DNA from 3 places in the Bradyrhizobium sp. UFLA05-112 genome. Region 3 is predicted to be linked to each of the others. Evidence: riboswitches for the same ligand, from Rfam matches in the RefSeq annotation. Region 3 holds a riboswitch; each other region holds the start of a gene.
The links. Region 3 has a riboswitch for S-adenosylmethionine ahead of SO180_RS05020 (O-succinylhomoserine sulfhydrylase). Riboswitches for the same ligand answer to the same signal wherever they lie in the genome.
Positions count from the first base shown of each region.

Region 1: it holds a riboswitch for S-adenosylmethionine, as region 3 does, so the genes downstream of both, SO180_RS26640 (hypothetical protein) here and SO180_RS05020 (O-succinylhomoserine sulfhydrylase) in region 3, are expected to answer to the same signal.
Region 2: it holds a riboswitch for S-adenosylmethionine, as region 3 does, so the genes downstream of both, metX (homoserine O-acetyltransferase MetX) here and SO180_RS05020 (O-succinylhomoserine sulfhydrylase) in region 3, are expected to answer to the same signal.

Region 1 covers NZ_JBANBK010000051.1:57,586-62,136, reverse strand. Annotated here, with positions in the region: partial or broken gene SO180_RS26655 (adenylate/guanylate cyclase domain-containing protein) at 1-858, opposite strand, end outside; gene SO180_RS26650 (hypothetical protein) at 1,295-1,945, opposite strand; gene SO180_RS26645 (hypothetical protein) at 2,341-2,622, opposite strand; SAM-I-IV-variant riboswitch at 3,052-3,150, shown strand; gene SO180_RS26640 (hypothetical protein) at 3,188-3,760, shown strand; gene SO180_RS26635 (recombinase family protein) at 4,071-4,551, opposite strand, start outside.
Region 2 covers NZ_JBANBK010000058.1:42,871-47,421, forward strand. Annotated here, with positions in the region: gene SO180_RS28690 (TIGR02594 family protein) at 1-66, opposite strand, end outside; gene SO180_RS28695 (alpha/beta fold hydrolase) at 303-1,169, shown strand; gene metW (methionine biosynthesis protein MetW) at 1,287-1,949, opposite strand; gene metX (homoserine O-acetyltransferase MetX) at 1,952-3,151, opposite strand; SAM riboswitch at 3,242-3,321, opposite strand; gene SO180_RS28710 (chorismate mutase) at 3,516-4,376, shown strand; gene hisC (histidinol-phosphate transaminase) at 4,406-4,551, shown strand, end outside.
Region 3 covers NZ_JBANBK010000006.1:2,333-6,883, forward strand. Annotated here, with positions in the region: gene SO180_RS05005 (hypothetical protein) at 1-644, opposite strand, end outside; gene SO180_RS05010 (PAS domain S-box protein) at 749-1,171, opposite strand; gene SO180_RS05015 (2'-deoxycytidine 5'-triphosphate deaminase) at 1,357-2,493, opposite strand; SAM riboswitch at 2,573-2,652, shown strand; gene SO180_RS05020 (O-succinylhomoserine sulfhydrylase) at 2,727-3,914, shown strand; gene SO180_RS05025 (SGNH/GDSL hydrolase family protein) at 4,045-4,551, opposite strand, start outside.

The DNA of each region.
Region 1 (4,551 bases), on a different contig from region 3:
GAGCAGCAAATCGAACTCCTCGCTTCGGCCGACGAGCGGCATCTGGCCTGAGCGCAACGCCTCGAAACGACTTTCTATAGAGCTCCTCCGCAGCGCCGCCCAGGACCGTGTCGGTCCGGCGAGGCCCTTGAGGTCCTTGGCCCCGAGATCCTGCAGTTCGAAGAGATCGCCGAGCAGCTTTCGAGTGCCCTCGCCAATGACCACGCAGTTCGGTTCGGCGATCGTCTGGAGGCGTGCGGCGAGGTTCGGCGTTTCGCCGACGATGCCGCGCTCCTGGGCTTCGCCCGATCCGATCAGGTCGCCGACCACGACCAAACCGGTTGCAATGCCAACGCGGGTTTGCAACGAAGCACGGGTCTGGAGCCCCGTCACCGCGGTGATCAGCGCCAGTCCCGCCCGTACGGCCCGCTCGGCGTCGTCCTCATGGGCCTTGGGGTAGCCGAAATACACAAGGACACCGTCACCCATGTATTTCGCCACAAACCCGTCGAAACGCCGCACGGTCTCGGCGACGCATCTCTGATACGCCGAAATAATCTCTCGCAACTCCTCCGGGTCCATGCGCGCAGAGAGCGCAGTGGAACCGACGAGATCTGTGAACATTACAGTCACCTGCCGCCGCTCGGCGTCGTGCCCCTGCTCAGGCGCAGCCCCGCGCGGCGGCGGGGGCGTTCCCGGCGCAGCAAGTTCGCTGATCGCGCGCAGCATTTTTCGGCGATGGCCGAGCAAAACCCCTATGTCCTTGAGATCCTGCTCAGTCAGATCTGGAAGCACGGAGATATCGATGCCGTTCTCGGCAAAGCGGTCCGCATACTCCGACAGTCCGAGCGAGGCCAGCCATTCCGTGATCGTACTCACCGGATGTCCCCTCACGGTTGGGTAGCCGGGGCACGCTACATCAAAACCAGATCAGCTTGAAGGAAATACGCCGATCTTGGGCGTGTCCGATGCGTGTTCCGCATCGTTTCTCCAAAAACGTTTGCAACAATCCTTCGGTCTATTGCGACGATCTCCATGCGATGTTTGAGAACATGCAATCCGTACTGGAGAGCCATTTCTATGTCAGCAAGTCAGCAAGTCAGACGGGGGGCGCGTCAAGGTGCGCGACACGTTGGCAGGCGCTAGTCGACTGCGCGAACCGCGGGCCCGCTGAAATTCTGCCAGTCATCAATCTCAAGATGGCGAGGTCGCTTAGTGTGAAAGTCGACAGCTGTCCTCGACCAGAGCCGTTCGGCGGATGCGTATTTCGATGCGCCTGCGGCTAGTCACCCAGCGCGCGCTCCAGAAGTTGGGCTCACGTGTGGTTCTGCACTCGTGCTTGATCCTGTTCGACCAGAACGTGACGTAGTTGAGCATACTTTGCTTTGTAGCCGGGGTTGAACCACCTCAGTTCAGTTGGCCCCTCCGCCTCTTTGTCCCAAACAAACCAAGCATAGGCCGTTGTCCCACCGCCTTTCGGCTCGACCCCGCTTGGGTAAAAGGTAATGCGCTCACTGAATACCCAGACGCGGGCGGGTGGCACTCTGGAAAAGATCGTATTCGCTCTGTTCGCGCCCTCTAAGAAGGCCAACCGCAGGAGAAGGGCGAGCTTTCGCTTCGCCAGCTTGACGCCGCTCGCGACAAAACCCTCGGCGCAATTATAGGGCGGATTGGTGATGATGTTGTCGGTCGTCTGCTCTGCACGGAGAAAGTCAACACCGGCTTCTCCATATCCTCGATCATACAAGTCAGAACTGCGAACAGGTTGGCCAGTCTGCTCCAGGACGCGGGACATGCTACCATCACCGCACGCGCACTCCCAAATTTCGCCGTTGAACTTTTCATTATCGATCAATGCGAACGTTGCCCAATCCGGCGTCGGGAAAAAGTCCGGTCCACCGAGGTCAGCGAACCTCTTCGCTGTCGGCTTGAAGCCGCCGTTCAGATTGTAAGTGAGATCGGTCACGCGAGATCTCCTTGCTGGAATAGGCAGAGTATCAGACTCGTTGATCTCGCAATTCCGCAAGGAGCTTCTGTGAGTCAAATTGACTCACCCGCTCCCTATCAATCCCTAAGAGCTTCCGATGGCGACCTGCTTCGAATATCCAAATGCTGATCGAAATGGGAAATCTGCTAGTACTCAAGTGCCTCGCAAAAAATGATGTAGAAGACATGCCACAGTAACCGGTACCGGTACCCTGGTCGCTCCAATCCCGGCTAAGCGCCCCGGGGGAGCCCACCCCCTCGGCGACAGCTGTCCACCGCGAGGGCAGCCAGAGCCGTTGGCGGAGCGTGTGCTCACGCGATCGGTGCTGGTCTTCTTGCGCCCGGCGTGATCGGCGGTCTGGCCGACCAGTCCGATTACGGGCGTTGACGGCGGCGGCGAGGCACAGCCACTTCAGCGCGCATCTCGTATTCTTCGATGATGAGACCGCCAAGCTCGCTGCCGTGGAAGATGCCCGTGAGCTGACGCTCGATAAACTTGTATTCGGCGCTGCCCTCGCGCGTGTGCTTCAAGCGATAGACCAGATCGGCGATCGTGTCTTCCAGCGCGATCTCTTCGGCGGTCTTCGGAACGTCAGGATCGTAAACAGTCATTGGCCCCTCGCGAGAGGGCGGCAGACGACCATCCTTCCACAGCAACCCATTTTCGTCGCAGGCATAGGGATCGCTACCGCACCGAATTATTCTACCCTAGCTGAGAGGAAACAACTACGGCGCAAAGTGCAGCCACCGTTACCCGCCGAACGGTAGAGGTGCCGACGGGCAGCACACTCTGATAAGGCAAAAATGAATGGCCGCGATTCCGAAAACGCGCACCGTACAGATTCTAAACGGTGGTTTAGCAAACTATAGCGGCTTGGCCTCCCGTCACTCCTCGGAGAAATTACCAAAAATGCTAGATGCTGGAGATACGACGAAGACCGCAGATTGGCGAAGCAAGTCATCGCGCGGCATGATGAGGCGCACGACCCGCAGGCCTCTTCTCTTTTCCAATTCGATCTGGCCCATCCTGGAGCGTCTCACGCGGCGATCTGGAATTTGACATGGTGTGCACACACGCTATTTATAAGTCTGCATCCTGAGAGGGCCTGATGGCCCCGCCAACCAGCCTTAGACCGGCAACGGTGGCACGACGATGTGGCCGCATGGGCAACAGTAGGTCGCAAGTCCTCCAGATGCGTGTGCAATCTCGGAGGATTTTTTTATGCTGCAATCACGACGTGGATTTCTGATCGGTGCAGGTAGCCTGCTGACGGCGGCGTTCGTTAGCGACGCGTGCTCCTTTATCCGCAGGACGAGCCAGCCTTTGCTGGCGTCGCCTTTGCAAGTGGTCGAGACCATGTACTGGCATGAAATTCCCGACGAGGGCTTTCAACTTACGCTAGGCCCGTGGAGCTTTGCGCCGCCCCCGCCGACGTGGCGTGAATTCTTTGTCAGCGAGGACATTCCACACCGGACCGACAAAGAGATTGAGACAATCTGTTGCTCTCACTTGATAGAACCGGGGGATTTCAACAAGCCAGTCCAAAGGCGCTACTGGGAGGACTGGTTCGATACCAAAGGCGGGCCGCTCGCCAAAGCTTATCACTTGCTAGAGAAAATCGATCTCGGCCCCGCGCGCGACTCTGGTCGCGGTCCGCTCCTCGAGTTCAACGTGGGATCCCATCCCGGCGACAACACCCATTACGTCAACGCGAAGGACATGCTTTCCCTGTCCCTGCTGCAAGCGCGGCTCATCGACCTCGGCATGCCGATCAAAATAGCGGAGGGCGCGTAGCGATGAGGGTCATGGCTGTTCACCTTGCATCAGGATTGCTTCCGGAGTCTGCCGGTGCGTTTTGCGACTCCGCCGCTGGTTTACCTGGGTCGCCCCTAAAAGCGCACCAGCGACTCGCGCTGAGTCGCCGCCACCGGTTCTGGTCGAGATCGTCGAAGTCGCCTCATAGTCCTCGCGCTGACCGAAGTGACGGTTGAGCGCGAAAAATTGGGCCGGGTTCAGGTACCCGATGGGACCCATGCGATCCCGACGTAGCCCCCCGGCCTGCCGGCTGGGCGCCCGCATCATCGTGTGCGGTCTGGCGATCCATTCAGGCGCCAGCTGCTCTGAGAAGACGCGCCACGGCAGTCGGATGCCACAAACCGCCGCGGGGCGCGCTGACGCCTTGCTGATTCAGCTCATGCGCAATAGCGCGAACGCTCGTGGCGCCCGTTCGCTTGATACTCTCGATGATACCTTGGAGATCGATTGCACGCCGCGCCGCCTTCTCCTTGATCTTGGCGACTGCTTCAGCGTTGCCTGTCTGCTTGCCGCGCAGAGCACGAGCGCCGTTCGGGTTACCAAGCCTCATGCCTTTGGCCTTCGCGGCGGCCAATGCCATCTTGGTGCGCTCGCCAATCAAACCGGCTTCCAACTCTGCGACCGCGGCCATCTGAGTGAGCAGAAACTTTCCTATTGGCCCCGGAGGAACACTCGGCAGGTCGCAGAACACCAAATCAACCTCGCTTGCGACAAGCGACCGCAGGAGGTCCACGTTGCGGGTCAATCGGTCCAGCTTCGCGAATATCAGT
Region 2 (4,551 bases), on a different contig from region 3:
CGCCGCGGAGAAGAGAGCCAGCGCGCTGACGTGACGCAGCCGGCCGAACGCAAACAACTCAAACATTCTTCATCCTTCGTTGACACCCCCAATCCCCATCAGCCGGTGCGGCGGCCGACATCCGCGGGTTGTATGAAAGTCCAGATGTGGCGAGAGCAAGGCACAATGCTGCATAGCAGAAATTCGCTTCAGGGAATTTCTGCGATGATCCTGCATCGATGCTGGTCCGATGCTGCCGCATTGCTGCCCACAGCATTAACTGCGATGCTTAACGCGACGGCTCAGAAAGAGGGAGACGGTTAATGCCCCACGCCACGACCAGAGACGATGTCGGCATCTATTTCGAGGAAACGGGCCACGGCACCCCGATCATCTTCCTGCACGAATTCGCGGCGGACCACACCAATTGGGAGCCGCAGATGCGTTACTTCTCGCGCGGCCATCGCTGCATTTCCTATTCGGCACGCGGCTATACGCCGTCGGACGTGCCCGCGTCAGCCGACCTCTACACTTACAAACACTTCTACACCGACGCGCTCGCCGTGCTCGATCATCTCGGCATCGACAAGGCTCATCTCGTCGGGCTTTCGATGGGCGCCTATTCGTCGCTTCAGATCGGCTTGAGCGCGCCACAGCGCGCGCTGTCGATGACGCTGGCCGGCGTCGGCTCAGGCTCGGAGCTCGACAACCTCGAAGCCTGGCGCAAGCAGTGCCGCGCCAATGCCGAGCAGTTCGAAACGCTGGGCTCCGCGGAAGTCGCGAAAGTCACGCGCGAGGCGCCGAGCCGGATCCCCTTCCTCGTGAAGGACCCGCGCGGCCACGCCGATTTCTATGCCGCACTCGCGCGCCACGATTCCAGGGGCTCGGCCAACACCATGCGCGGCTTCCAGGGCGGACGTCCCTCGATCTACACGATGACGGACGCGATCGGGCGCGTCGCCACGCCCGCGCTGATCATCTGCGGCGACGAGGACGACCCGTGCATCGGGCCGAGCCTGTTCCTGAAGAAGCATCTGCCGGCGGCGGGGCTTGCGATGTTTCCGAAGTCAGGTCACGTGCTCAATCTCGAAGAGCCCGCGCTGTTCAACGAGACGGTGGAGCGGTTCATCACGCTGGTGGAAGCGGGCCGATGGCCGGTGCGCGATCCGCGGTCGGTGCCGGCGAATTGATGCGAAGGCGTCACCTCATACTCCGTCACTGCGAGCGCAGCGAAGCAATCCAGACTCTCGCCGCGGAAAGACTCTGGATTGCTTCGTCGCTTCGCTCCTCGCAATGACGGGAGGCTACTACTTCCCGCCGCCGCGGCTCAGCAGAAACACGCCCTGCTCGCCGAACAGATTCCATACCCACCAGGGCAGCCTGAGCCGCAGCGGACGGCCGTAGAGATCTAGCGCTTCGGCGCGCTCCATCTTCACGCCGATCTCGTCGCAGAGCTGGACGAAATCCTTGATGGTGCAGAAATGGATGTTGGCAGTGTCGTACCATGTCGCCGGCAGATTCTCCGTGCGCGGCATGTGGCCGCCGATCAGGAGTTGCAACCGCATCTTCCAGTAGCCGAAGTTCGGGAACGACACGATGGCGCGGTGGCCGATGCGCAGGAGATTTTCCAGCACCACCTTCGGCTGCCGCGTCGCCTGGAGCGTCTGCGACAGGATGACGTAGTCGAAGGCGTCGTCGGGGTAGTTGAAGAGGTCGGTGTCGGCGTCGCCCTGCACCACCGCGAGCCCCTTGGCGACGCAGCGGTTGACGCCCTCGCGCGACAGCTCGATGCCGCGACCGTCGATGCCGCGATTTTCCAGGAGCTGCAGCAGATCGCCTTCGCCACAGCCCACGTCGAGCACCTTCGAGCCGTGTTTGACCATCTCCGCAACCAGCAAATGGTCGGCGCGAAACTGGCCGGACTGTTCGGTCGCAAGGCCGCCCAACGGCAGCACTTCCTGTACAGACATGGCTAGCCGCCCTTGCCGTTGAGGCCGCGCGCCTTGCCCGCGGATTGCAGGAAGGCGCGTGAGATATCGAAGAATTCGGGGACGTCGAGCAGGAAGGCGTCGTGGCCGCGATCGGTCTCGATCTCGGCGAACGACACCCGCGCGCTCGACGCGTTGAGCGCGTGCACCAGCGCACGCGATTCCGAGGTCGGGAACAGCCAGTCGCTGGTAAAGGACACCACGCAGAAGCGTGTCTTGACGCCGGCAAACGCCTTCGCCAGCACGCCGTCATGGTCGCCGGCGATGTCGAAATAGTCCATGGCCCGCGTCAGATAGAGATAGCTGTTGGCATCGAAACGCTCGACGAAGGACGAGCCCTGGTAGCGCAGATAGCTCTCGACCTGAAAATCGGCATCGAACGAGAACGTCGGCAGCTCGCGGTCTTGCATGCGCCGGCCGAACTTGCGGTGCAGCGCGGCATCGGAGAGGTAGGTGATGTGCGCAGCCATCCGCGCCACCGCCAGCCCGCGATGCGGATGGATGCCGTGATCGGTATAGCGGCCGTTGTGCCAGTCGGGATCGGCCATGACGGCCTGGCGGCCGAGCTCGTGGAAGGCGATGTTCTGCGCGGAGTGCCGTGTCGAGCAGGCGATCGCGAGCGCGGAGAACACGCGCTCAGGATAGGCCGCGGTCCATTGCAGCACCTGCATGCCGCCCATCGAGCCACCGACCACGGCAAACAGCGTGTCGATGCCGAGACGGTCGATCAGCATCGCCTGCGCGCGCACCATGTCGGGGATGGTGATGATGGGAAAATCCAGGCCCCACACCTTGCCCGTCGCCGGATTGAGCGAGGCAGGTCCCGTCGAGCCCATGCAGCCGCCGATCACGTTGGCGCAGATGATGAAGTAGCGTTGAGGATCAAGAGGCCGGCCGGACCCGACCAGGGTCTCCCACCATCCGGGCTTGCCGGTGACGGGGTGGATATTCGCGACATGCTGGTCGCCGGTCAGCGCATGGCAGATCAGCACGGCGTTGGAGCGCTCGGCATCGAGCTCGCCATAAGTCTGGTAGGCGATCTGGAACGGGCTGAGATCGATGCCGCAATCGAGCGGCAACGGATGCTCGGCGCCGAAATACGCAACCTGCGAACTCGGATGATCCGCCTCGTGCGAGCGCTCTTCGGCGATCGCGGGGCTCGGTACTGACGTGACGCCAACCATCTGACCATCGACCTCGTTGGCGACGGCCCTCAAGCCGCCGCTGACATCAGGCCATGAAAAACCCGGCCTGAACGATAGGTTCGGCCGGGATCGGATGCGTCCCCGGCCTGTTTAGCGAGTTTTTTAACGTGGCTGCAAGCCGGCCGGCTCAAATGACCACGGAACAGGCAAAAACTAGTTGCTGGAGCGGTTTTCGTCAAGCCGCTGTACCGATTAACCAAAAGGGAGCCTTGCGAAGTCAGGCGAAATGACCGTCATTTCTCTTTGCTTTCGGCGTCCATCCTGCCTAATCAAGACCCATAGCGCCCGCGGGTCCGCCTCGGCCGATCCGCTTTTGAAGACCTCTCAACAGCCTCTGGCCCAAATGTCCCAACGTCCGCCCGCGCCACCATCGTTGCAGGAATTGCGCAAGGAGATCGATGCGATCGACGAGGAAGTGCATCGCCTGCTGATGCAGCGCGGCGACATCATCGATCGCCTGATCCAGGCGAAGCAGACGCAGGAGGTCGGCTCGGCTTTCCGGCCGGCGCGCGAGGCCAGCATGATGCGCCGCCTCGTCGAGCGACATCGCGGCATCCTGCCGCTCGACACCATCGAGAGCATCTGGCGCGTCATCATCTCGACCTTCACTTACGTGCAGGCGCCATTCTCGGTGCATGCCGACGTTTCGGTCGGCGAGTCCGCGATGCGGGATTCGGCGCGCTTCCATTTCGGCTTCACCACGCCCTATGTGCCGCATTTCAGCGCGCAGGCCGCCGTCGAGGCGCTGGCGAAATCGAAGGGTGATCTGGCCCTGGTCTCGGCGATCTCGAGCCGCACGCCATGGTGGAGCGAGCTCGAGGCCGAGGGCGCGCCGAAAATCATCGCGCGGCTGCCGTTCCTCGAGCGCGCCGACCATCCGGCCGCGCTGCCCGTCTTCGTGATCTCGCGGGTTGCCGACGACGCCATGGTCACGGAGGTCCAGACCTGGAGCGTGCGCGTGTCCGGCTGGAACGCCGACACGGCGAGGGCGCTGGCGCCGCTCGCCGACATCGTCGCGGTGCCCGATACCGCCTTCGACGGCGCTGCGCTGCTGGTGTCGGAGACCGGCATCGGCTTCGAAAAAATTAAAATGGCCCTGATCCGGGCCGGCGCCTCGGTCCGCTCGTCGGCTCTCGTCGGCGGCCATGCAACGCGCTATACGGTGCCCCCGAACGGGTCGACCAAATCTGATGTGAAGGCTTAAGGCCGCCCCGCATCCTTCCGGAGTAGACGATGTCCCGCCCCGTGCCGAATCCCGGCATTCTCGATATTGCGCCCTATACGCCCGGCAAGAGCCCGGTGCCGGAGCCGGGCCGCAAGGTGTTCAAGCTGTCGGCGAACGAGACGCCGTTCGGACCCTCGCCCAAGGCGATCGAGGC
Region 3 (4,551 bases):
GCGTAGTTGCGATAGGCCTTTTCCAGTCGCGGCTTTGGCCAACTCGCAACCGGCAGCGCCGGCGCGTTGTTCGCATCGAACAGCGGTGCTTCGAGATGACGCGCGAATACCAGGCGCTGGTCGAGTTCGAGCGGGTGATCATGTTCGTAGTAGTAACCTTCGAGCCCGTCCTGACCATCGACGCTCTGCTTGGTGCAGACGAAACCGAGCCTGAGGTCACCGAGCACGACGCCATTGTTGGCGTGCCAGCCGCGCAGCATCGCGCGCGACACTTCGCCGGGAATGCCGCATATCGCGGGGCCCTTCCAGATCCAGCGCGGCGGCGGATAGCGGATCCAGGCCTTGCGATCGCTCTCATACATGTATTCGACACGCACGCCGCCGATCCAGTTGGAGAGATAGTGGTATTGCGCGGCCGCGACCGCCGGCGGCAGATGGCGCAGCCCGAGCTTGTCGAGCCCGGGCAGGAAACGCTCCTGCTGCTGGCGGCGAAACACGCGGAAGACGAATTCCGCGGCATCCGCAGTGCCGCGCCGCGTCACCACGGTGAGGATGAGGCCGGTGAAATAGGCATGGTAGAGATCGGCGATGGCACGCCAGCGTTTCCACTGGGCTTCCTGCGCGGAGTCCAAAGCGGCGGCCATGTTCGCTCCCGATCGTCGTTTTGATCGAGTGTGTCACTGCAATCCGTGGCGGGCAACCTGACGCTCATGCAGGGCGCCCTGCACGCTCCCTCGCCAATTCCGCATCACGAAGCCTGCGGAGGCGGCGCAGCCTTGGCCGCGCGCTCGCGCTCGACCCTTTCGGTCACGTCGCGCGCCATCGCCACCGCTCCGTGCACGGCACCGCCGGCATCTCTGACAAGCGCAAACGTCATCTCGATGTAGAGCTTGCGTCCGCTCTTGTGCAGTGCGCGGGTCAGCGTAGGACGGCCGGCAAGCTTCATCATGCCGCTCGACGTCGCAGTCTCAAAGCCCTTCCAGTGCGCGGCGCGCAAATGTTCGGGAACGATCAGGTCGAGGTTCTGGCCGAGCGCTTCTTGCGCGGAGAACCCGAACAGCGCGCTCGATGCACGATTCCATCGGACGATCGTGCCCGAGCGATCCGAATAGATCAGCGCATCCGCGGCGTCTTCCAGAATTCTTGTGTCGAGGTCGGATTGATCTGTCATGTCGCCACCTCGCTTACAGCTCGGATTTAGGTTCACATCCTGGCACACATTCGGTGTCATCGCCCGACTTGTTCGGGCGATCCAGTATTCCAGAGGCAGCTATTATAGAGTCGATAGGCCGCAGCGTACTGGATGCCCCGGTCATCAAGCCGGGGCATGACGGCGGCGGGTGGGTGGGCTAGCAGCTACACCCGAAAGTGCTTGCTCAGCTTCAATCCCTGCGCCTGGTAGTTCGAGCCGATGCGCTGGCCGTACATGGCATCGGGCCGCGCCAGCATCTTCTCGTAGACGAGGCGGCCGACGATCTGGCCGTGCTCGAGGATGAAGGGCACTTCGCGCGAGCGCACCTCGAGCACCGCGCGCGCCCCCTGCCCGCCGGCGCCCGCATAGCCGAAGCCGGGGTCGAAGAAACCGGCATAGTGCACGCGGAATTCACCGACCAGGGGATCGAACGGCACCATCTCCGCGGCGTAGTCCGGCGGCACCTGCACCGCTTCCTTGGACGCTAGGATGTAGAACTCGCCGGGATCGAGAATGAGGCTGCCGTCGGGACGCGCCGAGATCGGCTCCCAGAAATCCTCGATCGCGTAGCCGGCGCGGCGATCGACATCGACCACGCCGGTGTGGCGCTTGGCGCGATAGCCGACGAAGCCGCCGCCCTTTTCGCCGGAGAGATCGACGGAGACGGCGACGCCGCCGGTGAGATCGGCATCGTCGATGTCGACGAGACGCTCTGTCGCATGCAGCGCCTCGAGCTCGTCAATGCTGAGGATGGCATCGCCGGTGCGGAAGCGCACCTGCGACAGCCGCGAGCCCTCGCTCACCAGCACCGGAAACGTTTTAGGGCTGATCTCGGCATAGAGTGGGCCGTGATAGCCCGCACCGATCATGTCGAAACGGCGGGTGCCATCGGCGATCACGCGGGTGAAGACGTCGAGCCGACCGGTCGAGCTCTTCGGATTGGCGGCCGCGACGATCTCCGGCGGCAGCGCGAGACTCTCGAGCAGCGGCACGATGTAGACGCAGTTGGTCTCCAGCACCGCGCCGTCGGTGAGGCTGAACTCGTGCAGCTTCAGCTCGTCGATGCGCTCGGCGACGGTGGCGCCGGGCCCGGGCAGGAAGCTCGCGCGGACGCGGTAAGCAATATCACCGAGTCGCAAATCGAGGCTTGCCGGCTGAATCTGGCTTTCGACGAAGTCGTAGGCGGGCAGGATAAGCCCATCATCCGCCATCGCCGCGATCATGCGGTCGGGCAGGATACCATTGGCGTCGGCGGCGACCGTGAACGTCAACCGGTGGTCCTCATCTCGGGTCAAACGCATCCAAAAATGCGGAAAAACGAACCTTTTACCGCTATCCGATGGATGCCTTGACGAAAAGGCCATGGCGGAATATGAGCATGACTTATCCCGTGGTGATTTGAGCCGGCCGGCTTGCAGCCACGTTAAATAAATCGCTAAACAGGCCGGGGACCTCTGTGATCCCGGCCAGTGGAGATATCCAGGCCGGTTTTTTTGTGACCATTTTCGCATCGATGGTCATGTCGGAGGTACCTATGTCGAAGTCGCCCGCCAACTACCGTCCCGAAACCCGGCTGGTTCATTCCGGCACCCTGCGCTCGCAATATGGCGAGACGTCCGAAGCGCTGTTCCTCACCCAGGGCTACGTCTACGCGAGCGCCGAGGAATGCGAGGCGCGGTTCAAGGGCGAGGATCCCGGCTTCATCTATTCGCGCTATTCCAACCCGACGATCGCGATGTTCGAGCAGCGCATGATCGAGCTCGAGGGCGCCGAAGCCGCCCGCTCGGCGGCAACCGGCATGGCCGCGGTGACGACCGCAATCCTGGCGCCCTTGAAGGCTGGCGATCACGTTGTGGCATCGAGGGCGCTGTTCGGCTCGTGCCTCTACGTGGTGCAGGATCTGCTGCCGCGCTACGGCATCGAGACCACGCTGGTCGACGGTCTCGATCTCGACCAGTGGCAGCGCGCGGTCAAGCCGAACACCAAGACCTTCTTCCTGGAAAGCCCGACCAATCCGACGCTCGACGTGCTCGACATTCCCGCCATCGCAGAAATCGCACACAAAGGCGGCGCGCGGCTCGTGGTCGACAACGTGTTCGCGACGCCGATCTGGCAGAGCCCGCTCGCGCTCGGTGCCGATGTCGTGGTCTATTCCGCGACCAAGCACATCGATGGCCAGGGCCGGTGTCTGGGGGGCGTCATCCTGTCGTCCGAAGCGTTCACCGCCGAGCACATCCACAACTTCATGCGCCAGACCGGGCCGTCGATCTCGCCGTTCAACGCCTGGGTCCTGCTCAAGGGGCTGGAGACGCTCGGCGTGCGCGTGCGCGCACAGACCGACACCGCGGCCCGCGTTGCCGAGGTGCTCGCCAGCCATCCAAAAATTTCGCGTCTGGTCTATCCCGGCCGCGCCGATCATCCGCAGGCAGCTCTCGTGAAGAAGCAGATGCGCGGCGGCTCGACGCTGGTCGGGTTCGAGGTCAAGGGCGGCAAGCAGGCCGCATTCCGCGTGCTCAATGCGCTGAAGCTCGCCAAGATTTCCAACAATCTCGGCGACGCCAAGAGCCTGGTGACGCATCCGGCGACCACGACCCATCAGCGCCTGAAGCCGGAAGACCGCGCTGCGCTCGGCATCAGCGAAGGCTTTATCCGCTTCTCGGCGGGGCTCGAGCATGCCGACGATCTGATCGAGGATCTCACCGCGGCGCTGGAGAAGGCGTAAGGTAGCCACGCTTTCGGAAAAGTAGGGTGGGTTAGCCGAAGGCGTAACCCACCTCTTTGCTCTCCACTCGTCGAGAGAAGTGGTGGGTTACGCTTCGCTAACCCACCCTACAATCGCTACAGCAGCCGAGCTACATCGGCCGATAGGTCCGCACGTCCGCAGGCACGTTGACCCCTAACTTGATCTGGCCGACGGAGCGGATGATGTCGTCGCCGAGGAGCTGCGCGAAGCAGGCGTAGCCCCAATCATTCATGTGCAGGCCGTCGGAGATCACAAAACTCTCGACCGGAATGGCCTGCTTCTCGTGCCAGTCGCGCATCACCTCGAAGCGCGGGAAGATGCCGACGTGGCGGAGCTCCGCGACGCGGCCGAGCAGCTTCACCATCTTGCCGGCGCTCTCGGGACGCTCGGTGACGCGCGGCGAATATTGCGGATCGACCAGCACGATGTCTGAATCGCCGGCCGCCTGGATGCGCGTGATGCCGTCCTCGACGAGCTTTGCGGTGTCGCCCGGATCGAGGTTGCGCAGCACTGCATTGGTGCCGACCTGCCAGATCACGAGATCCGGATGCACGTCGATCACCTCCTTCTGGAGGCGCTTCATCATCTCGGGCGCGTCCTCGCCGCCGACGCCGGC